One region of the Rhodopseudomonas sp. G2_2311 genome, then DNA from elsewhere that is predicted to be linked to it. Evidence: riboswitches for the same ligand, from Rfam matches in the RefSeq annotation. Region 1 holds a riboswitch; the other holds the start of a gene.
What was found. Region 1 has a riboswitch for S-adenosylmethionine ahead of metX (homoserine O-acetyltransferase MetX). Riboswitches for the same ligand answer to the same signal wherever they lie in the genome.
Positions count from the first base shown of each region.

Region 2: linked by a shared signal. The riboswitch ahead of VRZ08_RS23460 (O-succinylhomoserine sulfhydrylase) and the one ahead of metX (homoserine O-acetyltransferase MetX) in region 1 are both predicted to bind S-adenosylmethionine.

Region 1 covers NZ_JAZDRK010000022.1:368-13,825, reverse strand. The annotation lists gene VRZ08_RS21465 (prephenate/arogenate dehydrogenase family protein) at 1-2, opposite strand, end outside; gene hisC (histidinol-phosphate transaminase) at 1-1,096, opposite strand, end outside; gene VRZ08_RS21455 (chorismate mutase) at 1,139-1,984, opposite strand; SAM riboswitch at 2,155-2,234, shown strand; gene metX (homoserine O-acetyltransferase MetX) at 2,339-3,541, shown strand; gene metW (methionine biosynthesis protein MetW) at 3,544-4,239, shown strand; gene VRZ08_RS21440 (TIGR02594 family protein) at 4,462-5,202, shown strand; gene VRZ08_RS21435 (MOSC domain-containing protein) at 5,391-6,179, opposite strand; gene clpB (ATP-dependent chaperone ClpB) at 6,405-9,044, shown strand; gene VRZ08_RS21425 (hypothetical protein) at 9,195-10,823, opposite strand; gene VRZ08_RS21420 (M23 family metallopeptidase) at 10,969-12,999, opposite strand.
Region 2 covers NZ_JAZDRK010000029.1:22,133-39,510, reverse strand. The annotation lists gene VRZ08_RS23485 (Hsp33 family molecular chaperone) at 1-353, shown strand, start outside; gene apaG (Co2+/Mg2+ efflux protein ApaG) at 459-851, opposite strand; gene VRZ08_RS23475 (OpgC domain-containing protein) at 1,102-2,367, shown strand; gene VRZ08_RS23470 (SGNH/GDSL hydrolase family protein) at 2,364-3,143, shown strand; gene VRZ08_RS23465 (SGNH/GDSL hydrolase family protein) at 3,143-4,120, shown strand; gene VRZ08_RS23460 (O-succinylhomoserine sulfhydrylase) at 4,266-5,477, opposite strand; SAM riboswitch at 5,552-5,631, opposite strand; gene VRZ08_RS23455 (2'-deoxycytidine 5'-triphosphate deaminase) at 5,742-6,848, shown strand; gene VRZ08_RS23450 (HEPN domain-containing protein) at 6,855-7,268, opposite strand; gene VRZ08_RS23445 (nucleotidyltransferase domain-containing protein) at 7,265-7,621, opposite strand; gene VRZ08_RS23440 (PQQ-dependent sugar dehydrogenase) at 7,701-9,044, opposite strand; gene VRZ08_RS23435 (hypothetical protein) at 9,192-10,241, shown strand; gene VRZ08_RS23430 (MATE family efflux transporter) at 10,352-11,788, shown strand; gene VRZ08_RS23425 (methylated-DNA--[protein]-cysteine S-methyltransferase) at 11,785-12,363, opposite strand; tRNA gene VRZ08_RS23420 (tRNA-Gly) at 12,558-12,631, shown strand; gene VRZ08_RS23415 (hypothetical protein) at 12,893-13,042, shown strand; gene VRZ08_RS23410 (hypothetical protein) at 13,889-14,422, opposite strand; gene VRZ08_RS23405 (alpha-amylase family glycosyl hydrolase) at 14,934-16,550, shown strand; gene VRZ08_RS23400 (alpha-amylase family protein) at 16,690-17,378, opposite strand, start outside.

The sequences.
Region 1 (13,458 bases):
ATGGCTGGCCCATGAACTCGCGCAAGTTCTCGAGCACCAGCGCGTTGGCTTCGTCGGTGCCGATGGTCATGCGCAGCGCATGCGGCAGGCCGTAATTGTTGAGCGCGCGCAGTACCAGGCCACGCTTGGTCAGGAACGCGTCGGCTTCCGCCGCGGTCTTGCCCTTTGTGGTCGGGAAGTGGATCAGCACGAAGTTGCACACGCTCGGCGTCACCGTCAGCCCGAGCTTCGGCAGCTCTTCGGCCAGGGTGTTGCGCCACTTGTCGGTGTGGGCGCGCGAGCGCTCGACATGGCCGGTGTCCTGGATCGCCGCGACCGCAGCGAGCTGCGCCGGCACCGAGACATTGAACGGCCCGCGGATGCGGTTGACCGCATCGACGATGTTGGCCGGACCGAACATCCAGCCGACGCGCAGCGCGGCGAGGCCGTGCACCTTGGAGAAGGTGTGGGTCAGCACGGTGTTCTCGGTGGTCGATACCAGTTCGATGCCGAGCTCGTAGTCATTCTTCATCACGTAGTCGGCATAGGCGGCGTCGAGCACCAGCACCACATGGCTGGGCAGGCCGGCGCGCAGCCGCTTGACCTCGTCGAACGGGATGTAGGTGCCGGTCGGATTGTTCGGGTTGGCGAGCCACACCAGCTTGGTGTTCGGCGTCACCGCCGCCAGGATCGCGTCGACGTCGGTGGTCAGGTTCTTCTCGGGCGCGACCACGTTCTTGGCGCCGTTCGCCAGCGTGGCGATCGGATACACCAGGAAGCCGTGCTGGCTGGAGATCGCCTCGTCACCGGGCGCCAGATAGGTGTGCGCCAGCAAATTGAGGATTTCGTCCGAGCCGGCGCCGCAGACGATGCGGTCGGGATCGAGGCCGTAGGCCTTGCCGATCGCTTCGCGTAGAATCCGCGAGGTGCCTTCCGGATAGTCCTCGAGATGATCCGCCGCGCTCTTATAGGCCGCGATCGCGTGCGGCGACGGGCCGAACGGGGTCTCGTTGGCCGAGAGCTTGAACACCTTGCGGCCGGGTTCGGCCACCGGGCTCTTGCCAGGGGTGTAGGGCGCAATATCGAGGATGCCGGGATTCGGCACGGGACGTGACATCGTCAACTCCGGAAAAATCGTCGGGCGGCTGAGAGCCGGTAATTACGCGGACTTGCCGCTCGGGGGCACCGTATAGCGCCTTGCGTGGCTGCCGACGAGGGCCGACGAACGGAGGGAGGCCCCCGCTGCGATCAGGGCAGCCTTGATCTGATCGAGGCCGCCAGGCGCCGGGATCGACACCAGCAGGGCGGCGCCGTCAAAAGCGGTGTCCGGGACCGCCACGACGTCGGCCAGCGGTGACAGTGCCCGGGCGGTATCGGCACTCCAGCCCGACACTCGGATGCTCCAGGTCTCGACCTCGGTGACCATGGCGCTGTCGGCGACCCGGGACACCACGAAGACCGGCAGTGCGGCCGGGTGGTCGGCGCGCTCGATGAACGGCAGCCGGGCGATGATCTTCGGCGCGCCGTCGGCTTCCAGCGCCAGCCACCACGGATTGTTGCCCGAGGTCGCCGACACCAACGCCAGGTCGCCCTTGGACTTCGCCACCGCCTCGACCGCCGCCGAAGCCGAGAAGTGCGCCACGTAAGGCACCGTGAAGCCGAAATGGAAGCGGGCGGAATCCCGCATCGCCGACTCGCCGAGTGACTGGTCGGCGTGCACCGCAAACGGCGCCTGCACATAGGTAAAAGTCGCGATGATGACCCGCCAGATGCTCTCGACAGTGTCGAGCGGCAGGATGCCGTGGTGCCGCTGCACCAGGCGCCGCATCATGTCGGCCTCGCGCGCCGGGCGGAATGCCGAGCCGACCTCCTGGGTCTGCTTCACCGCGATCAGCCGATCGATGATCTCGCCGCGCTGCATCAGCAGCTGGTGCACCTGCTCGTCGATGCTGTCGATCTCCTGGCGCAGGTCGGCGAGCGACGGCGGCGAGGGCGGCTTGGTCATTGCTTTTAGAACCTCGGACAGAAACGGGGATCGGCAGTCGCGGCGGTGCCGCGGTGCGTCCTTCTGCTTAAGAAACGGGGGCAGCGAAGGCAAAGGAAACATTGACCCTTTCCGGGCCAGGCTGCGCGGCCGTCGTGTTGACGGCTTTCGGCTTTGCAATTATCGTCCGGGCCAGAACTCGTGGTCATTTGAGCCGGCCGGCTTGCAGCCACGTTAAACAACTCGCTAAACAGGCCGGGGACAGTTCCGATCCCGGCCGAACCAATGTTCAGGCCGGGTTTTTTATTCGCCCTGCCGTTCTTATCTGAGGTCGAACCGGGGCGTCCCCGGGATGTCGAGGCCGTTGGCAGGCGTATGATGAATATCCATTCGGTGAAGGGGCAGAAGATCGCCGCCGGCGAGCGGACCCAGGAGGTCGACCACCCGCATTCGCTCATCGCGCAGTTCGGGGCCGACCAGCCGCTGCCGCTGGATTGCGGCATCGAGCTCAGCCCATTCCAGATCGCCTACCAGACCTACGGCACGCTGAACGCCGACAAGAGCAACGCCATCCTGGTCTGCCACGCCCTGACGATGGATCAGCACATCGCCAACGTGCATCCGATTACCGGCAAACCCGGCGGCTGGCTGACCCTGGTCGGCCCCGGCAAGCCGATCGATACCGACCGCTTTTTCGTGATCTGCTCGAACGTGATCGGCGGCTGCATGGGCTCCACCGGCCCCGCCTCCACCAACCCCGCCACCGGCAAGCCCTGGGGGCTGGATTTCCCGGTCATCACCATCCCCGACATGGTGCGTGCCCAGGCGATGCTGATCGACCGGCTCGGCATCGACAAACTGTTCTGCGTCGTCGGCGGCTCGATGGGCGGCATGCAGGTGCTGCAATGGTCGGTGGCGTTCCCGGAGCGGGTGTTCTCGGCGCTGGCGATCGCCTGCGCGACCCGGCACTCGGCGCAGAACATCGCCTTCCACGAACTCGGCCGCCAGGCGGTGATGGCCGATCCGGATTGGCAGCACGGCCGCTACTTCGAGCACGGCTGCTTCCCGCATCGCGGACTCGCGGTCGCGCGGATGGCCGCGCACATCACCTACTTGTCGGACGCGGCGCTGCATCGCAAGTTCGGCCGCAAGATGCAGGATCGCGACCTGCCGACGTTCTCGTTCGACGCCGATTTCCAGGTCGAGAGTTACTTGCGCTATCAAGGCTCGTCCTTCGTCGAGCGGTTCGACGCCAACTCGTATCTGTATCTGACCCGTGCGATGGATTACTTCGATATCGCGGCCGACCATGACGGCGTACTGGCTGCCGCGTTCCGCGGCACGCAGACGCGGTTCTGCGTGGTGTCGTTCACGTCGGACTGGCTGTTTCCGACCTCGGAATCGCGCGCCATCGTGCATGCCCTGAATGCCGGCGGCGCACGGGTTTCGTTCGCCGAGATCGTCACCGACAAGGGACACGACGCGTTCCTGCTCGACGAGCCGGAATTCATCGATATCGCGCGCGCTTTCCTGCAATCGGCCGGCACTGCGCGCGGCCTCGGTAAGGCGGAGCACTGATCATGTCGGTGCAGGAAGGCTTGCCGCTGGAAGATCACGCGCGTCCGCAACTGCGCGTGCATCGCGCCGACCATCTGCTGGTCGCCGATATGGTCGAGACCGGCTCGAAGGTGCTCGACGTCGGCTGCGGCGAAGGCGATCTGATGCAGCTCCTCGAGTCTCGCGGCGTCGATTGCCGCGGCATCGAGCTGTCGCGCGAGGGCGTCAATCGCTGCGTCGCGCGCGGCCTTGCGGTGGTGCAGGGCGACGCCGACACCGACCTCGATCACTACGTCGACGATGCGTTCGACTACGTGATCCTGTCGCAGACGCTGCAGGCGACGCGGCAGCCGAAAGAGGTGCTGGAGAATCTGCTGCGGATCGGCCGCCGCGCGATCGTGTCGTTTCCGAACTTCGGCTACATCAACATGCGGCTGCAGCTGCTGATCCACGGTCAGATGCCGCGCACCGAGAACCTGCCGGCGACCTGGTACGACACGCCGAACATTCACTTCTGCACGATCAAAGACTTCATCGGGCTGTGCGATCAGATCGGCGTCAAGATGGAGCGCGCGGTGGCGCTCGACCGCTACGGTCGGCCGCTGCGGCTGAATGCGCCGTGGTGGTTCTGGAATATGTTTGGTGAGCAGGGGGTGTTTTTGCTCAGCCGCGCGCAGAAAAAACCGCCGCTGCAGGCCGCCGACTACGTGGCACCTTAGTCGTACTTAATAAGTCGTTAATACGTGCGGTGATCAGTTCACCGCACGCGATACGTGTAAAAATGTTGCGTATCATGAAATTTCCTCGAAATTTCCCCTAAAATCTGACTCTCGCTTTCTCAAAGCCATCCTCTCGCCATCCCTGATCGATTAACGCGTCGACCCCGATGTTGGCCCGTGCGGGTCGGCGCGTCTCGAGGAGTTCCGGGAGAGAGAGACTGTATGGTTGTGTTTTCTGCGTTTGGATTGTTCCGCTTCGTCGCTGCCGCCCTGTCGTTCGTGGCGCTCGCGGCGATCGCCGCTCCCGCATCGGCCAAGCCGCTGCATCGTCACCACGCTCACGCGTCCAGCTATTCGCATCACTCCGCGTCTCGTCACGCGCACCATCATCGTCGCTCGCACGCGTGGCGCCGTCACGGCCGCATCGCGAAGCAGCAGGCGGAGGTCGCGCCGTCGGCTTTCGGTTTCCCCGCTAACGATCCGGCCATGGATGTCTCGGCCGCGATGGCGCAGCCGCAGCTGCAGCCCGCGACGCAGAAGCGCACCAGTCGTCGTCAGCGCCTCGCCGCCCAAGACTTCCAAACGCAGTCGTGGAATGGCGGCGGTACCGGCTCGAGCCTGGTGGAAGCTGCGCGCAGCTACATCGGCAGCGGCAATCCGACCGGCCGTCGTGCGCTGTGGTGCGCGCGGTTCATGAACATGGTGCTTGAGCGCACCGGCCATCAGGGCACCGGTTCGGACATGGCGAGCTCGTTCGCGCGCTACGGCCAGCGCATCTCCGGTCCGCAGGTCGGCGCGATCGCGGTGATGTCGCGCGGCAAGCGCGGCGGCCACGTCGGCGTCGTCAGCGGCATCGATGCGAACGGCAACCCGATCGTGGTGTCCGGCAATCACAGCCACCGCGTCGCCGAGTCGGTGTATTCGAAGAGCCGCATCTACGCTTACGTGATGCCGTCGAGCTGATACGAGGCGCTTCCCTCAAGGCACAACGTCATCCGCGGGCTTGACCCGCCTGCGCGGCCGAAGCCGCTTCGGCGCGGCGAAGGCCCGCGGATCCATCGCGCGCGGAGCGCGCCTCTTCGAAGAAGATGGATCGCCGGGTCGAGCCCGGCGATGACCTCAGGGGTGTTGAGCGCGATCTTGCAAGCACGCTACGCGAACAGCGCCGGCTGCTCGACCTGCACCGCATCGCCCTGCGCGAGGTCGCCGGCTTCGATCACTTCGGCATAAACCCCGCAATCGGCGTGGCCGAGGTTCTGCTGCAGGGTCTCGGGAATCGACATGTCGCGGGCGGCGGTCTGCGGATCGACATTGGTGGCGGCGCAGCGGACGATGCGTTTGACCACCTTGAGCTTGGCGTTGCCGATCAGCAGCGTCTGGTCCATCAGGTCGAATTCATGCCAGGCCGGCCAGCCCTGGACATAGAGGTTGGCGCGGAAGCGCAGCGGATCGACAGCGCGGCCGATCATGGCTTCCAGCGCCGCGACGCTGGCCAGGTTGATGATCGACACCACCTTGCGGGCGACGTCCGAGAAGCTGTGGCCTTGGCCGGCCAACAGCTTGGGCGGTCCGCGCAGCTCGTCGGCGCAATAGCCGGCGAAGAACCGTTCGATCGCGGCGCGGCCGGGTTCGGTCCGAAGATCGCCGCGGGCCAGTTCGGCGCCGTCGCGGGAGAGGCTGAGCTCGCCGGTCGCGGCATCGTAGCGGCTGCGCAGGGCGGCGAGCCGCTCGTTGCGCATCAGCATCAGAAACCTGATCTTGGGGAAGTAGCGGGGATTGGCCGGGTCGAACCCGATCGGCCCGTTTTCGATCGCGAACGCCCGGTCGCCGGGCAAGGTCTGGCCGACATCCAGGGCGACGGCGGGTAACGGCTCGGGCGACAAGCCCTTGACCGGATAGCGATAGATCGAGGCGACGGAGGCGAGTGCAGGGTCTGTCATGGCGGGTCTTTAAGGGATCGCGCCGGCTTCGGCAGCCCACGAAAATGTGAGCCGGGGCCTTCCGTTTGCCGGAACAGATGCCCACATTTCCGTCAAGCCGATGCGGTCCGCACGGTGACGACCGCCTCCGGCTGAGGAATGTCAGCGCGGCCGGCGGAACCCCAATGAAGATGCCGTCGGGCGTGCTTTTCGAAGGCGCCGAGGGCAGGCTGAGGGACCGAACCAATGAACGTAGAAAAATATACCGAACGTGTGCGCGGCTTCATCCAGTCGGCGCAATCGCTGGCGATGCGAGAGGGCCATCAGCAGTTCTCGCCGCTGCACATTCTGAAAGTGCTGCTCGACGATTCCGAAGGGCTGGCGGGCGGTCTGATCGACCGTGCCGGCGGCAATTCGCGTGCGATCCTGAAGGCGACCGAAGAGGCGCTCGGCAAGATGCCGAAGGTGTCCGGCTCGGGCGCCGGCCAGGTCTATCTGGCCCCGGCGACCGCCCGGGCGTTCGACGCTGCCGAGAAGGCCGCCGAAAAGGCGGGCGACAGCTTCGTTACCGTCGAGCGACTGCTGCTGGCGCTGTCGCTGGATAAGGACAGCGAGGCCGGCCAGCTGCTCACGAAGGGCGGCGTCACCCCGCAGAACCTCAACGCAGCCATTAATGCCCTGCGCAAAGGCCGCACTGCGGATTCGGCGACCGCCGAGAATGCCTATGACGCGCTGAAGAAATACGCCCGCGACCTGACCCAGGCGGCGCGCGACGGCAAGCTCGACCCGGTGATCGGCCGTGACGAGGAGATCCGCCGCACCATCCAGGTTCTGTCCCGGCGCACCAAGAACAATCCCGTGCTGATCGGCGAACCCGGCGTCGGTAAGACCGCGATCGTCGAGGGCCTGGCGCTGCGCATCCTCAACGGCGACGTGCCCGAGAGCCTGAAGGACAAGAAGCTGCTCGCGCTCGACATGGGCGCGCTGATCGCCGGCGCGAAATATCGCGGCGAGTTCGAGGAGCGGCTGAAGGCCGTGCTCACCGAGGTCACTGCGGCCGAGGGCGGCATTATCCTGTTCATCGACGAGATGCACACCCTGGTCGGCGCCGGCAAGGCGGACGGCGCGATGGACGCCTCGAACCTGCTCAAGCCCGCGCTTGCCCGCGGCGAATTGCACTGCATCGGCGCCACCACGCTCGACGAGTATCGTAAGCACGTCGAGAAGGACGCTGCATTGGCGCGGCGCTTCCAGCCGGTGTTCGTCACCGAGCCGACGGTCGAGGACACCATCTCGATCCTGCGCGGCCTGAAGGACAAGTACGAGCAGCACCACGGCGTGCGCATCGCCGACTCGGCGATCGTGGCGTCGGCCACGCTGTCGAACCGCTACATCACCGACCGCTTCCTGCCCGACAAGGCGATCGACCTGATGGATGAAGCCGCGGCGCGGCTGAAGATGCAGGTCGACTCCAAGCCCGAAGAGCTCGACTCGATGGACCGCGAAATCGTGCGGCTCAAGATCGAGCAGGAGGCGCTGAAGAAGGAAAGCGATCCGGGCTCCAAGGCGCGCCTGGTGACGCTTGAGAAGGAGCTCGCCGATCTCGAAGAGAAGTCGGCGGCGCTGACCCAGCGCTGGAGTGCCGAGAAGAACAAGCTGTCGGATGCCCAGAAGCTGAAGAGCGAACTCGACGCTCTGCGGATCGAACTCGCCAATGCGCAGCGCCGCGGCGAGTATCAGCGCGCAGGCGAGCTCGCCTATGGCCGGATTCCGGAGCTCGAGAAGAAGATCGCCGAGATCGAAACCAACGAGAACGCCGGCGCGATGGTGGAGGAGGCGGTCACCGCCAACCACATTGCCCAAGTGGTGTCGCGTTGGACCGGCGTGCCGGTCGACAAGATGCTCGAAGGCGAGAAGGAAAAGCTGCTGCGGATGGAAGAGCAGCTCGGCCAGCGCGTGGTCGGGCAGTTCGAAGCCGTGCACGCGGTCTCGACCGCGGTCCGCCGCGCGCGCGCCGGCCTGCAGGACCCGAACCGGCCGATGGGCTCGTTCATGTTCTTAGGTCCGACCGGCGTCGGCAAGACCGAGCTGACCAAAGCGCTCGCCGAGTATCTGTTCGACGATGAGACCGCGATGGTCCGCATCGACATGTCGGAGTTCATGGAGAAGCACTCCGTGGCCCGGCTGATCGGCGCACCTCCCGGCTACGTCGGCTATGACGAAGGCGGCGTGCTGACCGAAGCGGTGCGGCGCCGGCCGTATCAGGTGATCCTGTTCGACGAGATCGAAAAGGCGCATCCGGACGTGTTCAACGTGCTGCTGCAGGTGCTCGATGACGGCCGCCTGACCGATGGTCAGGGCCGCACCGTGGACTTCCGCAACACGCTGATCGTGATGACCTCGAACCTCGGCTCGGAGTATCTGGTCGCCCAGGCGGAGGGCGAGGACACCGGCGCGGTGCGCGAGCAGGTGATGGGAATGGTGCGCGCGCACTTCCGCCCCGAATTCCTCAACCGCGTCGACGAGATCATCCTGTTTCACCGCTTGCAGAAGAGCGAGATGGGCCGGATCGTCGACATCCAGTTCGCGCGGCTCACCAAGCTGCTCGAGGACCGCAAGATCGTGCTCGATCTCGATGCTGCGGCCCGCGACTGGCTGGCCGAGAAGGGCTGGGATCCGGCTTACGGCGCCCGTCCCTTGAAGCGGGTGATCCAGCGCAGCGTCCAGGACCCGCTCGCCGAGATGATCCTGGAAGGCACCGTCAAGGACGGCGACCACGTCGCGATCTCGGCCGAAGGCGGTGTCCTGACCTTCAACGGCAAGCCGCCGCACAGCGCGGACATCGAGCCGTTCACGGGACGCCCGCCGAAGCGGATGCTGAACTGACGCGCGCCGTCATTGCGAGCGCAGCGAAGCAATCCAGAGGCTCCGCGAACCGAGCCTGGATTGCTTCGTCGCTTCGCTCCTCGCAATGACAGGATGAGAAGTTGACGATGTGCTCCGAAGCGATCGCTGCGGAGCACGTCGCGTTTCGGCCTACTTCTTTTCGATCTTGTAGATCGCGTTCTCGATATCGGACGACACGTAGATCGTGCCGCCGGCGCCGACACCGATGCCGGTCGGCATGTTGGTTGGCGGCAGGCCGGGGGCGCCTACGAGGCCGATCGGCAGATTGCCGGCGATTTCGGTGACGCTGCCGCTGGCCGGATCAACTTCGACGATACGCTTGGCGCCGACTTCGGCGACGATCAGCTTGCCGGATGGCGCCAGCGCAACGCCTTCGGGCATCTTCAGGTCCTTGGCGACGACGGTCTTGGCGCCGGTCGCCGGGTCGATCTTGCTGATCTGGCCGGCAAACGCTTCGCTGACATACACCGCGTTGTCCTTGCCGAGCACCAGGCCGACCGGACCAGCCAGATCGGTGGCGATCGCCTTGCGGTCCTTGCCGTGCTCGCCGGAGACTTCGACGAGCGACTTGGTGCCGAGTTCGGCAACCAGCAGCTTGCCGTCGCCGAGCCGGATCGCGTCGTAAGGCGCCTTGAAGCCATGCAGCATGTCGCGGCTCTGACCGGTCTTGCGGTCGATCGTCTGCACCGTGCCGGTGAACCAGCTCGACAGGATCACCTCGTCGCCCTTGGCGGTGGCGCTCATCGGATATTCGAGCGTGGTGCCGTCAGCGTGCATCCGCGCCACTTCGCGCACGTCGCCGCTGGCGCCGTCGACGGTGCGATAGGCGAAGACGTCGGCGACATAGATGGTGTCCTTGCCGCCGTCGGACACGACGCCGATGCCGCCGGGAAATGCCAGCTTGCCGATGATCACCTGCTTGGCCGCGCCGGTTGCGGGATCGACTTCCTGGATGCCGTTGTCGGCCATATTGGAGACGTAGATGCGGTCATTGGCATCGATCGCGAGATTGTCGAGCGACGGTTTGAGCTGCGCCACCATCTGTTTGGCGCCGGTCTTCGGATCGATCTTGACGAGCTGACCCTGCGCCGTATCGAGCGCCCACAGATTGCCCTTGGAGTCGAAATTCGCGGCTGCCGGCACCTTGAAGCCGTCGGCAACGACGCTGAGCTCGCCTTTGTCGACGTCGACCTTGACGATCTGCCCCTTGAACCACAGCGGGCCGTACAGCTTGTCGTCGGGGCCGAACTCGAAGCCGTTCAGACCGCCCATCTTCTCCATGATCTTGCGTGGCGGCTTGGCGCCCTCGACGTCGATCTCGTACAGCGCGTCGCCGAGAAACACCTGGGTCGCATAAAGCCGCCCGTCCTTGCGGAAGGCCAGCGAGTTGATGCCGGGCAGGCCGGAGGCGAGCTTCTTGATCGGGCCGTCGCCGTTGCGTGCATAGAGATCGCCGGTGAGGAAGCCGGTCCACGCCATCGTGCCGTCCGGCGCGATCGCGATATCGTCGGCCATGCCTTCCGGCGTTGGCACCGCGATCTTGGCCGTGCCGGCGGCGCGATCGACCTCATACAGCGCCGCGCCGGCGACGCTGCCGGCGAACAGTTTGCCGGCCTTGTCGACCGCAAGGCCGTGCACGCCGTGAAACGCCGAGCCCGGGACCAGCTTGGTCACCTGATAGCTGTCGGCGTGTGCGGCGGACAGCATCAGCAGGCCGATCGTCAACGCGCTCGCGCCGCGCGCAAGTTTGCCCTTCATTGCATTCCCTCCGAGATCTTCTCGTTGTTATGGCGAGAGTATTCGGCGGGGCTAGGAAGTTGGCAAATGGAATCGAAGCCGCGCTGCAGCAGATTCCTCGCCGCGGAATGCTGCGCGGCGGGACAGGCTTCGAACTAAGCGAGGATCAGCGCCGCGCTTGCGCGGTGGAGGAGGTGCGAACCGGGGCCGAGGCGGTGAGATCTTCCGCCAGTCGTCCGCCACCGCGGCCGGTCATCATCGCGTCAAGCCGGTCGCGTTCTTTCTCGAAGCCGGCGAGCATCGGGCCTTCGAGCGACCGGCCGCGCGGCAGGCGCACACGCATCGGATCGACGAAGCGACCGTTGACGATGATTTCGTAGTGGACGTGCGCGCCGGTCGACAGGCCGGTCGAACCGACGAAGCCGATCACCTGGCCCTGGCGCACGCGTTTGCCGGGCTCCATGCCCTTGGCGAACGCCGACATATGGCCGTAGGCGGTCTCGTAGCCGTTGGCGTGCTTGATACGGATGTACTTGCCGTAACCGCCTTCCCAGCCGGACTTTTCGACGACGCCGTTGCCCGAGGCAAAGATCGGCGTGCCGTAGGGAGTCGACCAATCGACGCCGGTGTGCATCTTGACGTAGCCGAGGATCGGATGGCGGCGGGCGCCGAAGCCGGAGCGCATGATCGCCTGATTGACCGGCTTGCGGACCAGGAACTTCTTCGCGCTCTTGCCGGTCTCGTCGTAGAAATCGACCGCGGCGTCATCGGGAGTTTGGAAGCGGTAGTATTTCTTGGTTTCGCCGCCGACGGTGAGGGAGGCGAACAGCACGTCGTTCTTTTCGACCGTGGAAGTGGTTTCGTCGTCGCCCGCGTAGAACACTTCGAACGAGTCGCCGGCCTGGACTTTGCGCTGGAAATCGACGTCGTAGGAGTAGATCCGGATCATGTCGTCGATCACCGACTGCGGCACCTTGTTGCGGAGCGCGGTCTCGTAGATCGACTGATACAGCCGGACGCCGGTGCCGTCGTCCTCATCCTCATCGCTGTTGTCGGCGGTGTCGCTGACGGTGTTGAGGCTCTGAACGTCGACGGCGACGTAGCGGCCGAGATCGGAGAGCGCTGCGACCGCTTCGACCGCGGAGTCGTTTGCGACGATCACGCGGAACGGTTGGGGCGCTTTGCCGGGGCCTGACGATTCCATCAGGATGCGTAGTTTCTGGCCTTCCTTCAGGCCGCCGTCGCGACCGCGCGCGCCAAGCGCAGCGGCGACCGCACGGGCATCTTCTTCGGCGGCACCTTGATCGCGCAGCACCGAGACGACGCTGTCGCCCTTCTTGACGATGTGAGTTCGTTCGCCGGTCGGATTGCCACCGGTGACCTGCTCCTTGGTCTTCGGCAGCAGCGTCACGTTTTCCGGGATGATCCGGGTTTCGAAGCCGGCGTAAGGATCGGCGGACGGACCTTCGGGGGCGTAAGCGAGCTTCACGTCGCCGCCGAAATCGCCGGCGGCGCTGGCGTAGCGAACGCCGCTGTTGCCCTTCCAGTTCGCGGCGTCGCGCACGCGCATCAGGATTTCATCGGGTGCGATCTGGCCGGCAATCTTGGCGCGGGGCAGTACGGTGCCGAGATCGCGGGTGACGAAGGAGACTTCGGCGTCGGGCTCGACCGCGTCGGGATTCTGCGCATCTTCGGCGCTCTGCGCCGGGGCGCCGACGTCGCTCAGCATGCGCTGGGCATTGAAGGCGGGAATCTTGGCGGACAGATCGCTGGTGGTCAGCGACAGGTTGCCGGAAATCTTGACGAAGGGGCGGACCCGGACGACGTCGCGCTGGCCGACCCGCGAAACCGTGGAGACTCGGATCACGCTGCGCGCCAAAGCGGCTTCGCTCGGCGGCGGCAGGCGGTCGCTCTTATGCAGGGCGGCGGTCTTGTCGGCTCCGAACGCGCCGCGGAGGGCGGCCTGAACCAGTTCGGGAGCTTTGGCGAAGGTGGTCTCGCCGTCGAGCGAGGCGAATACCGCGCCACCAATCAGCGCGGCACCACAGAGACCGGTGAGGATCGTGCCGCTGAACCACTGCACCGATACGCGTCGGCGATCGATGACTGCGGCCTCGGAGCCGTCGACGGAAAGCGGCGGCTCGTGACCAAGGTCGATATAGCCGACCTCGCGCCCGGTGCTGCGCCCGCGTGACACCCTTTGGCTCAATCCGTCGTCCCCCGATTTCGCAATCGGCCGCGCTCGCGGCCGGTCGGCTAGTCTGAACGATCAGGCCATCGGCCGATCAAACGTCTCCGTTCCGCGCCCGCGGACCGGAGCCTTCTACCTGATTGCCGCCGGCTTGTCCGCCTCTGACGGCGTACGCCAACAGTCACAGGTCTGACACTTGTCACGGGCAGCCAAAGTGCTGGCGCCGGCGATTTGCGTCAATCGAAAGCGGCAATTGCCGCAGTCTGCTGGCTCCGAGACGGCTGTCTTCACCCGAAGGAGCCTCGCCGAGGCCCAAAGACCCCGTCCGCCGACCCGGAGAGCCGAACAGTTTTTTTCGATCTGCCTGGGGAGAACGCCTCCGGAATGTGGCCTGAGTGCGGCGTTGGGTCTGAGAAAGCCTTGGGAAAACTACAGAAATTGAATCATCCCAACCTGCACGACATT
Region 2 (17,378 bases), on a different contig from region 1:
CCGTCGATGAGGACGACGCCTGGGTCGAAGGCCAGTCGCTGATCGCGACCGTCGAGGATGTCGAACTGATCGATCCGGATCTGTCCGGCGAGCGGCTGCTGTATCGGCTGTTTCACGAACGCGGCGTGCGCGTGTTTTCGTCGCTGCCGATCAAGGCGGAATGCTCGTGCTCGCGCGACGCCGTCTCCCGCATGCTCGCCCGCTTCGCCCCGCAGGACCGCGCCGACATGGTCAAGGACGGCAAGGTCGTGGTGACCTGCGAGTTCTGCTCATCGGTGTATGAGTTTACGCCGGAAGAGGCGGGGGTGGAGTCGGACGCGGGTGCGACGGACACCGAGGCGACGAACAAGTAGTTAGTAGGTCGTAGGATGCGTTGAGCCGCAGGCGAAACGCATCATCACGGCGTGCAGAGTCTCACCTGGGTTTCGCTCCGCTCAACCCAGGCTACGGGCGCACGATCAATTCAGCGTCCGCTTCCCTTCCGGGCTATCGAGCGAAAACGGCGGGACGTCGATCTCGAACTTTTCGCCCGCTTCGGTTTCCATTTGATAGCGGCCGGCCATGAAGCCGGAGGCGGTCGGGAGGGGGACGCCGCTGGTATATTCGAACCGTTCGCCCGGCGCGAGCACCGGCTGTTCGCCAACCACGCCTTCGCCGCGCACTTCCTGGGTCCGGCCGGAGGCGTCGGTGATCACCCAATGCCGGGTGCGCAGCTTGACGGTTTCTTCGCCCGAATTGGTGATCACCACGGTGTAGGACCAAAAATACTGCCGGTTCTCCGCCGAGGAACGCTCCGGCAGATAATTGGGCTCAACGGTCACTTCGATCCGGCGGGTGACGGCGCGGTACATGGCTCGATTTCCAGCTCTTGGCCCAAATATAGCGAAAATCAGCGTTGAAACCAGTCGTTCGGAACGACTTTCAGGTTGTGGTCGCACGCTTCCGCGGTTTCAACATAGTTCCGCGCTAGCCAGCGGCCGCGCCGGAGCAGCGCTCTTCATGGCTGCGTCAGGGTGTCCGCCGAATGCCGTCAGACCTTCGCCGCCGGCAGCTCGGCTGCTATAGCAACGACAGGCGCATTGCGCGCCGCAATGGAGCCGCATGACTCCTCCCGTCACCACCGTTGCCGAGCCGGTCACCGGCGCGCCGCCCGCAGGCGGTCCGCCGGCCGAGCCGGCTGCGCCGCCATCGCGGCCGGCGACCCCGCCGCCGCGCAAGCCGGCGCCGAAACGGGAATTGCGGCTGGATCTGTTTCGCGGCCTGGCGCTGTGGCTGATCTTCATCGATCATTTGCCGGCCAACGTGCTGACCTGGTTCACGCTGCGGAATTACGGCTTCTCCGACGCCACCGAGATCTTCATCTTCATCTCCGGCTACACCGCCGCCTTCGTGTACGGCAAGGCGATGACCGAGCTCGGCTTCGTGGTTGCGGCGGCGCGCATCCTGAAGCGGGTCTGGCAGATCTACGTCGCGCACGTGTTCCTGTTCACGATCTTCCTGGCGGAGATCTCCTACGTCGCCACCAGCTTTCAGAACCCGCTGTATTCCGAGGAAATGGGCATCCTCGACTTCCTCAAGCAACCCGACGTCACCATCGTGCAGGCGCTGCTGTTGCGGTTTCGCCCGGTCAATATGGACGTGCTGCCGCTGTACATCGTGCTGATGTTCTTCCTGCCGCCGATCCTGTGGCTGATGCGGCGATGGCCCGACGTCACGCTGGGGTTGGCGACACTGCTGTACGCCGCGACCTGGCAGTTCGACCTGCATCTGACCGCGTATCCGAGCGGCGCTTGGGTGTTCAATCCGTACGCTTGGCAGCTGCTGTTCGTGTTCGGCGCCTGGTGCGCGATGGGCGGCGCCAAGCGGCTGTCACGGGTGCTGGCGTCGAAAGTCACGCTGTGGCTGGCGGTCGCCTATCTGGTGGCGGCGTTCTACGTCACGCTGACCTGGTACACGCCGCAATTGTTCCACACCCTGCCGAAATGGCTCGAACAGTGGATGTACCCGATCGACAAGCCGAACCTCGACGTGCTGCGGTTCGCGCACTTCCTGGCGCTGGCGGCCCTGACGGTGCGGTTCATTCCGCGCGATTGGCCGGCCTTGAACTCGCCCTGGTTGCGGCCCTTGATCCTGTGCGGCCAGCACTCGCTCGAGATCTTCTGCATTGGCATCTTTCTCGCTTTCGCCGGCTATTTCATCCTGGCGGAAGTCTCCGGCGGCGCGGTGCTGCATTTCTTCGTCAGTGTGACAGGGATTTGCATCATGTCTGCCGCTGCGTGGCTGTTCTCGTGGTACAAGAATGTGGCGAGCAAGGCCGGGTCGCGGACACCACCGGACGCCGACCTCGCGGGAGGCGATGCAGCATGAAGGCCGTGGCGATGGCCGGCTTGAAGTGGATGGTGGCCGTGGCGCTGCTCACGGCGGTCGGCTTGTCGCCCCGCGCAGCCGTCGCCGAGGATGCTCCCACCTGTGTTCCGCCAGCCTATCTGCTGGCCAGCGAAGCCAAGTTGAAGGGCGTCGCCGCGGCGCTGAAGACCACCCACAAGCTCGACATCCTGGTGGTCGGCAGCCGCTCCTCCACCATCCTATCTGCCGAAAACAGCTCCTATCCCGGCCGGTTGCAGACCCTGCTGCGCGACCGTTTCCCGGGCGTGACGATCAACGTGATGGTCGAGATGCGGCCGAAGCGCACCGCGGCCGACATTGCCACCGGGCTGGCGGCGCTGGTCGCCGAACGCAAGCCTGTGCTGGTGATCTGGCAGACCGGCACGTTCGACGCGATCCGCTCGATCGACCCGGACGATTTCCGCACCGCGTTGGGGCAGGGCATCGATGCGGTGAAGCAGGCCGGCTCTGACATCATCTTGATGAATTTGCAGTATAGTCCCCGCACCGAGACCATGATCAATCCGGCGCCATATCTCGACGCGATGCGGGTGGTGGCGCAGGAACACGACGTCCCGCTGTTCGACCGCTTCTCTCTGATGCGCCACTGGAACGAGACGGGCGAATTCGATCTGTTCAGCCCGGCGCCGGGGATTGATCTGGCGCTGCGCGTGCACAACTGCCTGGCGCGCGCGCTGATGGCATTCGTCATCGAGGCTGCGCAGACCGATCCGGCGGAGGCAAGGACCCAGCGTTAATGAGAGTTTCCGGCCCTTTGAGATCGGCCGCCGTCGCGGCGTTTTTGGCGACGGCGTCCCTCCTGATCGCTCCTCCGCAAAGCTTCGCGCAGACCCCATCGGAGCCAGCCCCGCCAGCCGCCGAGGCGGCGCCGGCCGTGGCGCCCGGCGAGGGCGAGGTCGATGTTTCTACGCTCGAGCGCAAGAAAACCGTCGCGGGCGCCGCGCTCGACAAGATTAAAGATGTTGCCAAGCAGGCCGGTGACATCCTCGGCCGGGTGCCATGCCTGCCGCCGAAGGGCGGCGCCAAGTCGATCGGCGCCTTGCCGCGGGTGGCGCGCAAGCTGGCCGATCACCGCCCGGTGGTGATCGTGGCGTTCGGCTCGTCCTCCACCCAGGGCTACGGTTCGACTTCGCCGGCCTTTAATTATCCGAACCGGCTGGCGGCGCAGCTCCGCCGCCATTATCCGGCCTCCGACATCACCGTGGTCAACAGCGGCAAGGGCGGCGAAGACGCGCCCGAAATGATGCGGCGGCTGAAGTCGACGGTGCTGGATGCGAAGCCCGATCTGGTGATCTGGCAGGTCGGCACCAACGCGATCCTGCGCAACCTCGATCCGGCCGACACCGGCAAGCTGGTCGACGACGGCATCAAGGCGATCCAGTCCGCCGGCGCCGATATCGTGCTGGTCGATCCGCAATACGTGCCGCGCGTCAACGAACGCGGCGAGAACGCCGGCAAGATGATCAAGGCGCTCGGCCGGCTCGCCGAGTTGCGCCGCGTCGGCATCTTCCCGCGGTTCGAAGTGATGAAGGAATGGCACGAGCAGCAGGCCATCCCGTTCGACAAGTTCGTCATCGCCGACGGGCTGCACATGAACGATTGGGGCTACGCCTGCTTCGCGCAGCTGCTCGGCGACGGCATCATCCGCTCGGTCGACCAGGTCCGTCTCGGCACCGCCGGTCCGAGCGACGTCACGGCGTTCCGGCCGATGTAACGAATGCGGCGATGACTGCGGTCGTCGCGCGCGCAATCAGCTGATCGGTCTCACGTAACCGCTGGTCACGACGTTACCGAAACAGTCCCGGACGACGCTTTGCGTCGCCCGATACTTCACTCTTGCTGCCGATACGGCGGCTCGCTCACACCTTGTCGAGCGCGGCGAGCAGGTCCTCGATCAGATCGTCTTTGTGCTCCAAGCCGGCCGACAGCCGGATGAAGCCTTCGCTGATGCCGAGTTCGGCGCGCGCTTCCGGCTTCAGCCGCTGATGCGTCGTCGTCGACGGATGGGTGACGAGGCTCTTGGCGTCGCCGAGATTGTTGCTGATCTTCACCAGCTGCAGCGCGTTGAGGAAGCGGAACGCCTCGGCCTTGCCGCCCTTCACTTCGAAGCCGACCAGGGTCGAGCCGGCAGCCATCTGCTTTTTCACCGTGGCGGCCTGGGGGTGATCGGCGCGGCCCGGATACACCAGGCGCGGCACCTTCGGATGGCCCGCCAGCGCATCGGCGATCGCGGCCGCATTGGAGGTCTGCTTCTCGACCCGAACTGCCAGCGTTTCCAGGCCCTTCAGCAGCACCCAGGCGTTGAACGGCGACAGCGACGGGCCGGTCTGGCGCAGATACATCTGGATGTGTTCTTCGATGAACGCCTGCGAAGAGAGCACCACGCCGCCGAGACAGCGGCCCTGGCCGTCGATGTGCTTGGTGGCGGAGTACACCACGACGTCGGCACCGAGCTGCAGCGGGCTCTGCCAGATCGGCGTCGCGAACACGTTGTCGACCACGAGCCGTGCGCCGGCCGCATGGGCGATCTCGGCGATCGCGCCGATGTCGAGCACGTCGAGGGTCGGGTTGGTCGGGCTCTCGAGGAAGAACGTCTTGGTGTTCGGCCGCACCGCCTTCTGCCACTGGTCGAGATCGAGGCCATCGACCAGCGTCGACTCGATGCCGTAGCGCGGCAGCAGGTCTTCGACGACATAGCGGCACGAGCCGAACATCGCCTTGGAGGCGACGACGTGATCGCCCGCGCGCAGCGGCGCTAGCATCGCGGCGGTCACCGCCGCCATGCCGGTGGCGGTCGAGCGCGCCGCTTCGGCGCCTTCGAACTCCGCCATCCGCTGCTCGAAGCTGAACACGGTCGGGTTCGAGAACCGCGAATATTGGAAGCCGGCGTCATCGCCGGTGAAGCGCGCTTCGCACTGCTCGGCGCTGTCGTAGACGAAGCCCTGGGTCAGGAACAGCGCCTCGGACGTCTCGCCGAATTGCGAGCGCAAGCTGCCGGAATGCACCAGGCGGGTCTCGCGGCGGAAATGGGCCGTGGCGGGAACGGGAATGGTCGGTTTGGACTCGGACATGTGGTCTCCAGCGTGCCCACATCGGACGAGGCGGGCACAAAAAAACCGGCCTGGGGCTCAACCCTCGGGCCGGGACCACAACGTCCCCGGCCTGTTTAGCGACTTGTTTAACGTGGCTGCAAGCCGGCCGGCTCAAATCACCACGGGATAAGTCGGGCTCTTAATCCTCCGTACTCTTCCCGTCAAGCCGGGCTTCGGCTAGCGGTTGAGGCTCGTATCTGAGTTTCCCGGAGGGCATGGCTTGCGCTCCGAAGGACCGACACCGTGCCGTTCACCCTGCCGCCCGACGCCAACGGAATTCTGCCCGACCGCATGATCGCGGCGATGACGGAGTCGGGCCTGATCCTACCGGACTATCCGTTCGTCGAGAGCCAGATCCAGCCGGCCAGCCTCGATCTGCGGCTCGGGCCGATCGCCTACCGGGTGCGCGCCAGCTTCCTGCCGGGGCCGGACTGCACCGTGGCGGAGCGGATCGATGAGCTGAAGCTGCACGAGATCGACCTGTCGGACGGCGCCGTGCTGGAAACCAACTGCGTCTATATCGTGCCGCTGCTCGAAAGCCTGGCGATGCCGCGCCACATCGTGGCGGCCGCCAATCCGAAAAGCTCGACCGGCCGGCTCGACGTATTCACCCGGGTGATCGCCGACGGCACCCGCCGCTTCGACATGATCGGCGCCGGCTATCACGGTCCCCTCTACGCCGAGATCAGCCCGAAGACCTTCCCGGTGCTGCTGCGCGAAGGCTCGCGGCTGTCGCAGGTCCGTTTCCGCGTCGGCCAGGCCACGCTGGAGCAGGACGAACTCGACGCGCTGCATGATGCCGAGCGGCTGGTCGATGCCGACGACGCCGACCTCACCGGCGGCGTCGCGCTCAGCGTCGACCTCTCGGGCGAGAACTCCGACGGTTTCGTCGGCTACCGTGCCAAGCGCCACACCGGCGTCGTCGATATCGACCGCCGCGGCGGCTATGCGGTCGGCGAGTTCTGGGAGCCGATCGCGGCCCGTCCCGACGGCACGCTGATCCTCGATCCCGGTGAGTTCTACATCCTGGCTTCGAAGGAAGCCGTGCAGGTCCCGCCGGACTACGCCGCCGAGATGGTGCCGTTCGATCCCTTGGTCGGCGAATTCCGCGTGCACTATGCGGGCTTCTTCGATCCTGGCTTCGGTTACGAAGGCGCCGGCGGCTCGGGTGCCCGCGCGGTGCTGGAAGTTCGCTCGCGCGAAGTGCCGTTCATTCTCGAGCACGGCCAGATCGTCGGCCGCCTGATCTACGAAAAGATGCTGTCGCGCCCCGACGCGATGTACGGCCAGCGCATCGGCTCGAACTACCAGGCCCAGGGCCTGAAGCTGAGCAAGCATTTCAAGGCTTGAGTTCGATCACGACTGCTGACGGTCGAGGTCTCCACGCACGAGGGCGATAGCCGTTTCGGTCTGCTCCAGCTTTGCCGCTATTTCTTCTGCCGTCAGGTGCGCTTCCGTGGCGGGGTCGTCGGAAGGGTAGCGAAACGCGGTTGCCCAGGGTGTGATCGACGAGAGCTCTTCGAACAGCGGTCGGGCCGTGTCTCCGACCGGTACCAGATTGGTCAACGCAACGAGATCGTGCCCTCGGCCGCCGTGCCGCGGAAAAGCGATGCGAAGAGCAATCAGCCGTGCCTTGATCGCCTTCTCGGCGGCTTGTTGAGCCAGATAGGCGGCTTGCGGCAATGAAGCTGGAGGAGTGAGCAAGCGGCGTGCCGCAGTTGCGTCGCTCGTAGCCAGATCAAGCCAGAGCCCGGGATCGCTCGAGCTCATGGCGCCAATGAAAGCGCGGTCTTGTCGAAGACGACGCGGCCGTCTCGCTCGATCTGATGACTGATGCTGCTGGAGTCGGCCCGCGCCGCTTCGAAGCGGCTTCGACGCATAGGCACGATTTGGATCGGAATGCCCAGATCCGAAACCTGCTGCCACAGAGAGACCGGCGTGAACACTCCCGGCGCGACGTCGTCGCTCAGGATCACGCACAGGTCGTAATCACTATCGGGCGTGTGGTCTCCGCGTGCTCGGCTTCCGAACAGGATGATCGTCTCGACCGGCCCGACCGTGGCCAACCGGTTGACGGCCTCGCGCAAACATAGCGGTTCGTCGATGTCGAAAGCGACGCTCATGCGCAACTTATAGCATGAACGCCCCCAAAAATCAGCACCACCGATCCAGTTGTCGGAATGCTGCGCGGGCGAGGTGCGCTCAACGGGATGCCGACTGATTACCCGCCGGGGTCACCCGCCAGATCGCGTTGCCGACGTCGTCGGCGACCAGCAGCGCGCCGCGCTGGTCCAGCGCGACACCGACCGGGCGGCCCTGCGCCTGTTCGTCGGCGTTGAGGAAGCCGGCCAGAACGTCGCGCGGCGGCCCGGACGGTTTGCCACCTTCGAACGGGATGAAGATCACCTTGTAGCCGGAGTGCGGCTTGCGATTCCACGAGCCGTGTTGGCCGACGAAGGCACCGCCCTTCATCGCGTCGGGAAACAGATCGCTGGTGTTGAAGGCGAGCCCGAGCGAGGCCGTGTGGTTGCCCAGCGCGTAGTCCGGCACGATCGCTTTCTCGACCAGATCCGGCCGCGGCGGCTTGACGCGGTCATCGACGTGCAGGCCGAAGTAGCTGTACGGCCAGCCGTAGAATCCGCCGTCCTTCACCGAAGTCATGTAATCGGGCACGAGGTCGCTGCCGATCTCGTCGCGCTCGTTGACGACGACCCACAATTCGCCGGTTTCGGGATGAAAAGCCGGACCGTTAGGGTTGCGCAGGCCGGACGCGAACAGCCGCGTCGCGCCGCTCTCCCGGTCGACCTCGATCACGGCGGCGCGGTTTTCCTCGACCGCCATGCCGTGTTCGGCGGCGTTGCTGTTGGAGCCGGAGGTCGCGTACAGCTTGCTGCCATCCGGGCTGGCGACGAGATCCTTGGTCCAGTGATGATTGAGCGGGCCGGCCGGCAGATCGGCCAGCTTTTCGCCCGCTGCGGTGATCCGGGTGTCGCCCGGATTGTAGGGGAAACGCACGATCGCATCGGTGTTGGCGACGTAGAAGTCGTTACCGACCAGCGCCATGCCGAACGGCGAATTGAGGCCCTGGAGGAACGTCTCGCGGATCTCGGCGACGCCGTCGCCGTCGGCATCGCGCAGCAGGGTGATGCGGTTGGCGCTCGGCGTCCGGGCGCCGGCCTGCCCCATGACGTACTCGGCGACCCGGCGCTTAAGGCCCTTGCCCTCTTCGGGGCGTTCCGGCGCATTGGTTTCGGCCACCAGCACGTCGCCGTTCGGCAGCACGTGGATCGTGCGCGGGTGATCGAGCCCACTCGCGAACGCCGTCACTGCAAGTCCCTCGGCCGGTTTCGGAGTGGCGCCTTCCGACCAGCCCACCGCCTTGGCGATATTGACGGTCGGCAACAGCGTGTTCGCCGGCTCCGGCAGCGTCGGCGAGGGGCCGAAATCTTCGCCCTGTGCCAGATTGGACTGATCGCCGCAGGCCGCGAGCGGCAGCACCAGGGCGAGGCACAGGGCGAGCCGGCTGGTCGGAAGCGATCGGCGCATCTCCAAATCTCCACGGAAGGAACTGAACAAGGCAATGTAGGAAGCGGGGTTGTGTTCAATTTCCACCCGTGAAAATCGGTGAGACGGCTGGTCGCAGGGCGGCCGCGGCAGAAACCACGAACAAAAACAACAACGGGAAGAGAGCCGATGGGAGAAGCGTCCGAGACCGCGCAGGCGGTGCGGTCGCGCGCATGGCGCGGCGTCGCCGAGCTGTATCATGCGGTGTTCACCGGCTTGGTCCTGACTCTGGTCAGCCGCCGCGGTACGGCGGATGCTGCCGAATTCGTATTCCGGGTGTTTCGCCGTCAGCAGCAGGAGCGCTTCGTCTCCGGGCTCGCCAAGCTCGGGCTCAGCGATCTGCCGCCGGCGGTCGCGGCGGCGCAGTATCACTATCTGTCGAACTGGATCGGCGGCGTGCATGTCGAATACATGTACGAAACCGATCGCAAGGCGTGGATCCGCTATCCGCCGCCGCGCTGGATCTGGCGCGGCACCGCGATCTGCGGCGTGCCTTCCGAGGTATCGAAGGCGATGCTCCGCGGCTGGCACGCCAACAATGGCGTCGCGCTCGGCAATCTGAAGCTCGGCTTCGTCTGCACCAAGCAGAGCGTCGACGGCCAGGACGGCCTGGAAGGCTATTACTACGAGGCCGACCATGCCCTCGAGCCGGACCAGCGGCTGCAATTCGCCCGCCATCTCGAAGCGCCGCTGTTCGATCCCGCGGCGGCGCCGGCGCTTCCGGTCGAAAGCTGGCCGAAGTCGCGGCTGGAGAAGGCCTATCGCAACTACGCGATGGAATATGTCCGCACCGCGGCCCCAACCCTGGTGCAGCTGTTCGGCCCGCTCGATGGCGGCTATCTGCTGCATCTGACCGGCAAGCTGATCGGGATGCAGAGTTACGACGAGCTGGCAGCGGCGCTCGGCGTCACCGGCCGCGATGCCGCTGGCTTCGCCGCCATGCTGCGGGCGCTGCTCGATGCGCAGGGCGATGACGTCGAGCTGCGCGAGGTCGGTGGCGGCTTCGAATTGCGGCAGCGCGGCTGGAAATTGATGGACGGCGTTGCCGACGCCGATCCGGCCTGCGTGCGTGTCCTCGAAGGGCTGGCCGAGGGGCTAGCCGCGGCGTGCGGCCGGGGCATCGCTGTCAGTCTGGCCGGCGATCACCGCACCGCCTCGCTGGTTTGGACGGTGCGCTGAGCCGTTCCAACCTATCTGCGGGTGGCCATGCGCGGCGCGACCATCGCGCCGGCCCGGAACGGTGATAGGAAGGCTGAGGCCCGGCTGAAGATCGGGCTCGGGGGAAACGCATGTCCGATATTGCCGTGGCGGAGCTGCCACCGGTCGCGCAAGCCGCGCCGGCTCCGCCTGCGCCGTCGCCTCCGCCCCCCAAAAATCCGCTGCTCGACGACGGCATCCTGCGCACGCTGCTGCGGCTGTCGTGGCCGAACGTCGTGGCGCTGACCGCCGGCACCTGTGTGGCGATCGCCGAGACCTCCTATATCGGCCGGCTCGGCACCGAGGCGCTGGCCGCGATGGCGCTGGTGTTTCCGTTCGTGATCCTGACCATGACGATGTCCGGCGGCGCGATGGGCGGCGGCGTCGCGTCGGCGATTGCGCGGGCGCTCGGCTCCCGCGACGACGACCGCGCCGCGGCACTGGCGATGCACGCGCTGCTGATCGGGCTGTGCTTCGGCTTGGTGTTCACGGTCGGGATGCTGACGTTCGGCGAGCGGGCGCTGGCGCTGCTCGGCGGCCGCGGCGCGGTGCTGAGCCAGGCCGCCGGCTACGTGCACATCTTCTTCGCCGGCGCGGTGGTGCCGTGGCTGATGAACACGTTCGCGGCGATCCTGCGCGGCACCGGCAACATGAAGCTGCCGTCGCTGATGATCCTGAGTTCGGCGATGCTGCAGATCGTGCTTGGCGGCGCGCTCGGCCTCGGTTTCGGGCCGATCCCGCGGTTCGGCATGCCCGGCGTCGCGGCCGGCACGCTGACGGCGTTCTCGATCGGCGCTGCGGTGATGGCCTGGGTGATCTTCTCCGGCCGCGCCGGGGTGAAGCCGCGGCTCGCCGGCCTGCGGATCGAGCGCGGCATGTTCGTCGACATCCTGAAGGTCGGCGCGGTGTCGTGCTTCTCGCCGCTGCAGTCGGTGCTGACGATCACGATCTTCACCCACATGCTGGCGCATTTCGGCACCGCGGTGCTGGCCGGCTACGGCATCGGCGGCCGGCTCGAATTCATGCTGACCTCGATCGCGTTTGCGGTCGGCATCGCGTCGGTGCCGATGATCGGCATGGCGATCGGCGCCGGCCGCGTGAAACGGGCGCGGCAGATCGCCTGGACGGCGGGGCTGGTGTCGTTCCTGTTCGTCGGCGTGGTCGGCACCGGGATCGCGATCTTCCCGCACCTTTGGATCGACCTGTTCACCGACGACACAGCGGTGCGGCTCGCCGGCGAGCAGTATCTGCGCGCGGCCGCGCCGATGTACGCGTTCATCGGGTTGGCGATCTCGATGTATTTTTCCGCGCAGGGCGCTGCCAGGGTGCTCGGACCAGTGCTGGCGCAGACCGGGCGGCTGCTGTTCGTCGTGATTGGCGGCTGGCTGCTGATCCAGCACCACGGCAGCACCGGCAGCTTCTATCTGCTCGCCGCCGGATCGATGGTGCTGCTCGGGCTGACGTCGGCGCTCAGCGTGCTGGTGACGCGCTGGGGGCCAAAGCCGCCGGCCGTGCCGATCGTCCGCTAGCGGTCAGCCTGCCGCGGGGCAAACGGCAGCAGCACGTCGAACAGGCTTGGGCCGCTGGTGGCGAGCGCGCCTTCGAGCGACAGCAGGCGTCGCCGGGTGATGGCGCCGCCATTGGCGCAGATGCCGCTGGTGTCGCCCGCGGCTGCGAGCGCGCGGTGGCACGGCACGATCAGGGCGAACGGGTTGCGCCGGATCGCCTGGCCGACCGCATGCACGGCGCCGGAGGCGCGGAGCTGCTTGGCGATCTCCGCAAAGGTCAACGTCTCGCCGCGCGGGATTGCGCGGACCGCCGCATAGACGCGGCAATCGAACGCCGGAATCCCGCCGAGATCGAGCGCAACGTCGGAAAACTCCCACGGCTCGCCGCGCAGCGCCGCCGCAATGCCGTCGATCACCGGTTCGATCCAGGCCTCGGCACGGCTCTCGCGGGCATCCGGGCAGAGCCGCAGCAGCCGGCGGCGGGTGTCGATCTCGCGGTTTTCGGCCAGCTGCACGGCAAGCACGCTGCCGCGATCCCATGCGATCGCGCATCGGCCCATCATGGTGTCGAAGATCGTGTAGGCAGCCCTCGCCATAGTCAGAACCGTACCAGCGAAAAGCGGGGACGCATCTAGAAAGTAAACAAATTATTAACAACTTTAACGAGTCGGCATTGCGGTGCGGGAGGGGCTGCGGCGTCGCGCGCCGGCCCCCTTAATGATCGCCCCTTGGCGGCGCGCCCGGTCTCGGCTAGATCAGAGTCCGTCGCCGCGTCAGCGCGGCGCCCGGCGCGGGCGTAGTTCAATGGTAGAACGGCAGCTTCCCAAGCTGCATACGAGGGTTCGATTCCCTTCGCCCGCTCCAACCAACCCCCTCACGCGTTCCCCTGATCTCGATCGGCTGTTGTTGCGGGTTACCGCGAAGTGGTTGCGGCTTCCGTCAAACCAGCGCTGTTCGGTACGCTATCGCGCGCCAATCCCGGAGTTGGAGCCGTTGTCGCCGCTTGCTCTGCGCTGCGCGCACGGCAGCCTGCATCCGGAGTGTGCTCCGGTTGATCGGCGTCAACGCCGCCGCCGCCGATCAGCAGGAAGCTTAGTTACTGCTTCATTGCAGGGGGGTACGGCAATGACGACCACCATGATGACTTTCGACATCTTGCTGTTGGCTGCGGCCGCGGTGTCGACGGTGCTGATTTTGTTCGGCGTAGTAATCGCGAGCGGTCATGAAGGCGAGCATCAGCACGCCAACGCCCGCGTGATGTCCCGCCACGACTGATCGTCACACGGCCTTTCGCGGTCGGCGTCAGGACTTGCCGACCGCGTTGTTCAGGTCGTGCTTGATCGTCTCCAGCAGCGAATTCAGCACATCATTGTGCGCAGGCGCTTGGCTGCGCGCAGGTGCCGGGATCGGCCTGCTGGGCGAGCGATGCTGAGCAGAAGGTGTGACCGGCGGCAGTGGTGCCGGTAACAGCGGTTGCGCCGTGGTAAGCCGATTTCCGGCAGGCTGAGACGGGATGGTTGGGGCCGGTGGTGCCGGGCGCTGTGGCACAGCGGATGTCCGAGACGGTGGACGAACGCTAGTTTGAACCGGTGGGACTGCGGCACGCGCCGCCGCTGGCCGATGAGGCGTAGCTTCCCGGGGATGATTGGTCGCCGGCGCGGTGTGTTGCTGCCGCATGGAAGCCGGCTCGGCTGACGTAGATGTAGTAGATGTAAGCGTCGCCGCACCTTCCGGGCTGACGAAATCGCCATAGAGTACGTCGTCGTGGCGACCCATCCACCACAGCGCCGTGCCATAGGCCGCTGCCAGTGCGATGATCCCGAGCAGGCTGAGCTCCAGCATCAGAGCCACCCCGCCCCGACAGGATGAGCTGGTGGTTGCGCGGGTGCCGCCAGACGGAAAAAGCGCATCCGGTCGGCCTTGGTCGCCGACCTTGTTACTTGGATGCAAAATTTTGTGCGCGGCGATCGCATGCGTAATCCCGAAACTAATCAATTGATTCCGGAACCCACACGGCCCTGCAAGTTATTTTTAATCCAATTCAAATGGATGCAACGCAAAAAAGAAGCGCCGGGCAAGCCGGCGCTTCCAGCAACTCAATAAGTGATCGGCGATCGCCGATTAGCGACCGGCCAGCACCGGCAGGCCGAGCATCGACGAGAACGGCGCCGGGTTGTTAATCAGCTGAGCCGAGGCCTTCTGATTGCTGGCGAGCGACGACCAGGCGTCCTGATTCTTGGTCAGGGACGACCACGGCTTCTGGCTCGAAGCGAGCGACGACCACGGCTTCTGCGACGCCGAGAGCAGCGGACCGAACATCGAGGACAGGAAGAAGTTCGGGCTGGTCAGCTCGGGGAAAATGCCGCCGAGGGTGGTGCGGGAGTCGGTCAGCCGCGGCGCGCCGGTCAAGCGGGCGGACGAATCCACCAGCGAAGCGCTGCTGCCGTGGCGAGAGGAGACGTCGCGGATCGCGCCGTGGCGGTTGAGGATCGCGTCGGCCTGGCCACCCTTGCCGAACGGCGGGTCGACCGTGACCACGGTACCGTCCTTGTCGCTGGAGACGATCGCGGCGTTGCTGAACGAAGCGGCCTTGAGCTCCGCGACGGCCGCCTGCGCCTTGGCCGCGTCCTGATACACCTTGAAGATCTGCGTCATTACTACCTTCCTCTAGAGTGATGCGTTGGTTGGAATTTCAGTCTTTGACCGACAATTCGTTGGCAACCCACCCAGTTCCCAACTTGGCATAGTTTCGCGACGCGGCAAGCCCTGCAAACACCAGGTTACCGGCGGCATCGCGCCGCAGCAGAACCTGCTTGCTTGCAGTAAATAATCACTTGCGATCAAGACGGTTCGATCAACTCCAGCCGGATCGTCAGTTCACGAATGCGTTGACCGGTAGCCCGGTATAGTTTGTCCCCGGCATCGACGCCCGGCCGTCGGGCTCACCGTGCCTCCGATTCTTGACGGGCTGATCCTGCCGCTCATCTCCGACAGGCGGATGACTCTGCCGTGGCCCGGCGCTGCGGACCCTCCCTTTGACCTCAGATGCAAGACATCCGTTCACGGCCCTGACGCACGACTGTGCAACCACAGCGATCCGGATTCGGCCGTGCTCGGAACAAAGCCGCGCCCTGCCGCGTCTGAGACCGACAGGGGGGAGATGTGAATGGAAACCGTTGCGGGCGCGTCGTGGTGGATGGCGGGGGTGCTGTATCAGATCTATCCGCGCTCGTTTCAGGACAGCAACAGCGACGGCATTGGGGATTTGCGCGGCATCATCGATCGGCTCGGCTATCTGTCCGATCTCGGCGTCGACGCGATCTGGCTGTCGCCGATCTTCCCGTCACCGATGGCGGACTTCGGCTATGACGTCGCGGACTATGTCGGCATCGATCCGATCTTCGGCACCATGGATGATTTCGACGCGCTGGTGCTCACCGCGCATGCCCGCGGCCTGAAGGTCATTCTCGATCTGGTCCCGAACCATTCGTCCGACCAGCATCCCTGGTTCATCGAGAGCCGGTCGTCGCGCCACAATCCCAAGCGCGATTGGTACATCTGGCGCGATCCGGCGCCGGACGGCGGGCCGCCGACCAATTGGCTGTCGGAATTCGGCGGCAGCGGTTGGGAATATGACGACGCCACCGGCCAATATTACTATCACGCCTTCCTCAAGCAGCAGCCCGATCTCAACTGGCGCAATCCGGAGGTGCGGGCGGCGATCTTCGAGGCGATGCGGTTCTGGCTGCGCAAGGGTGTCGATGGCTTTCGGGTCGACGTGATCTGGCATCTGATCAAGGACGATCAATTCCGCAACAACCCGCCCAACCCGGATTTCCGCCCCGGCATGCCGCCGCACGCTGCACTGCTTCCGGTATATTCGGCCGACCGGCCGGAGACGCTCGCGGTGGTGGCCGAGCTGCGCAGCGTGATCGAGGAGTTCGATCATCGTCTCCTAATCGGCGAGATCTATCTGCCGGTCGAGCGGCTGGTGGCGTATTACGGCGCCGGGCTGAAGGGCGCGCAGCTGCCGTTCAACTTCGCGCTGCTGTCGACCCCATGGCGTGCCCGCGAGATCGCCGGGCTGATCGAGCGTTACGAGCTGGCGCTGCCATCGGGCGCATGGCCCAACTGGGTGCTGGGCAATCACGACCGGCCGCGGGTGGCGGGCCGGGTCGGACCGGCGCAGGCGCGCGTCGCTGCGATGCTGCTGCTGACGCTGCGCGGCACCCCGACGATGTATTACGGCGACGAGCTCGGCATGGAGCAGGTCGAGATCGCGCCCGAGGACGTGCAGGACCCGTTCGAGAAGAACGTGCCGGGGATCGGCGTCGGTCGCGACGGCTGCCGCACGCCAATGCAGTGGGACGCCTCAGCGAATGCCGGCTTCTCCGATGCCCGGCCGTGGCTGCCGCTGGCGCCCGATGCCACCCAGGACAACGTCGCCAATCTGCGGGCGGACGCGCAGTCGATCCTTAATCTGTATCGCGCGCTGCTGCGGCTGCGGCGGCAACTGCCGCAGCTCGCGCTCGGCGATTATCAGCCGCTCGCCGCGGAGGGCGATCTGTTGCTGTATCGCCGGCGTCATCAGGGACAGTCGGTGCTGGTGGCGCTCAATCTCGGACCGGATCCGATCTCGGCCGCGTCGGACGCCATCGGACTCGACGGCGAGGTGCTGTTGTCGACCATGCTCGACCGCGCCGGCGAACGGGTCGGCGACACCCTCGATCTCCGCGGCAACGAAGGCATCATCGTCGGAAGCGCGCCGGAGGAGGTTGTGTAGCCGCCCGAGCCCGACCTTTTCCAACATCTTCTCCGTCATTGCGAGCGAAGCGAAGCAATCCAGAGCTTCGGGCACTGAGGTGCTGGATCGCTTCGTCGCTGCGCTCTTCGCAACGACGATTTGAAAGGTCGTCGATGGTTCAGGCCTTCGCGCGTCCGCCGCCGTCGACTTCGGTCCGGCGCAGCAGATAATCGAGGCCGCCGACCCTGAACCAGCGATAGCCGTAGCCTTCGATCAGCAGCTTGTGCCGGCCGCGGGTGGCGCGGCTGTGATTGTCGCCGAGCAGGTCGATCAAGGTATCGCCGGCATCATCGGGCAGCCCGACCGCGAACGACACCTCGCGCGGCTGCTCGTCGAGATTGTGCACGAACAGCGCTGAATTGTTGCGCCAGTCGTAGCGCAGGATCAGCACCGCGGGATCGCGCGCGGCGATCACCTTGAAGTCGCCCCAGCCGATCTCCGGCACTTCCTTGCGCATCCGGATGATGCGCTCGGTCCAGTTCAGCATCGAATCCGGATCGCGGCGCTGCTGGGCGACATTGACGTGCTCGAAGCCGTAGGCGCCGTGGTCGATCACCGGGATCTCCGGCTTGTCGCTCTTGGTGAAGCCGCCGTGCGGCTCGGTCGACCATTGCATCGGCGTGCGCGCGCAGCGCCGCTCGGGCAGCGCCAGATTGTCCCCCATCGCGATCTCGTCGCCGTAGCGGATCACCGGCGTGCCCGGCAGCGTCATCATCAGGCTGTAGGCGAGCTCGAGCCGGCGCTGATCGCCGCCGAGCATCGGCGCCAGCCGGCGCCGGATGCCGCGATCGTACAGCTGCATGGTTT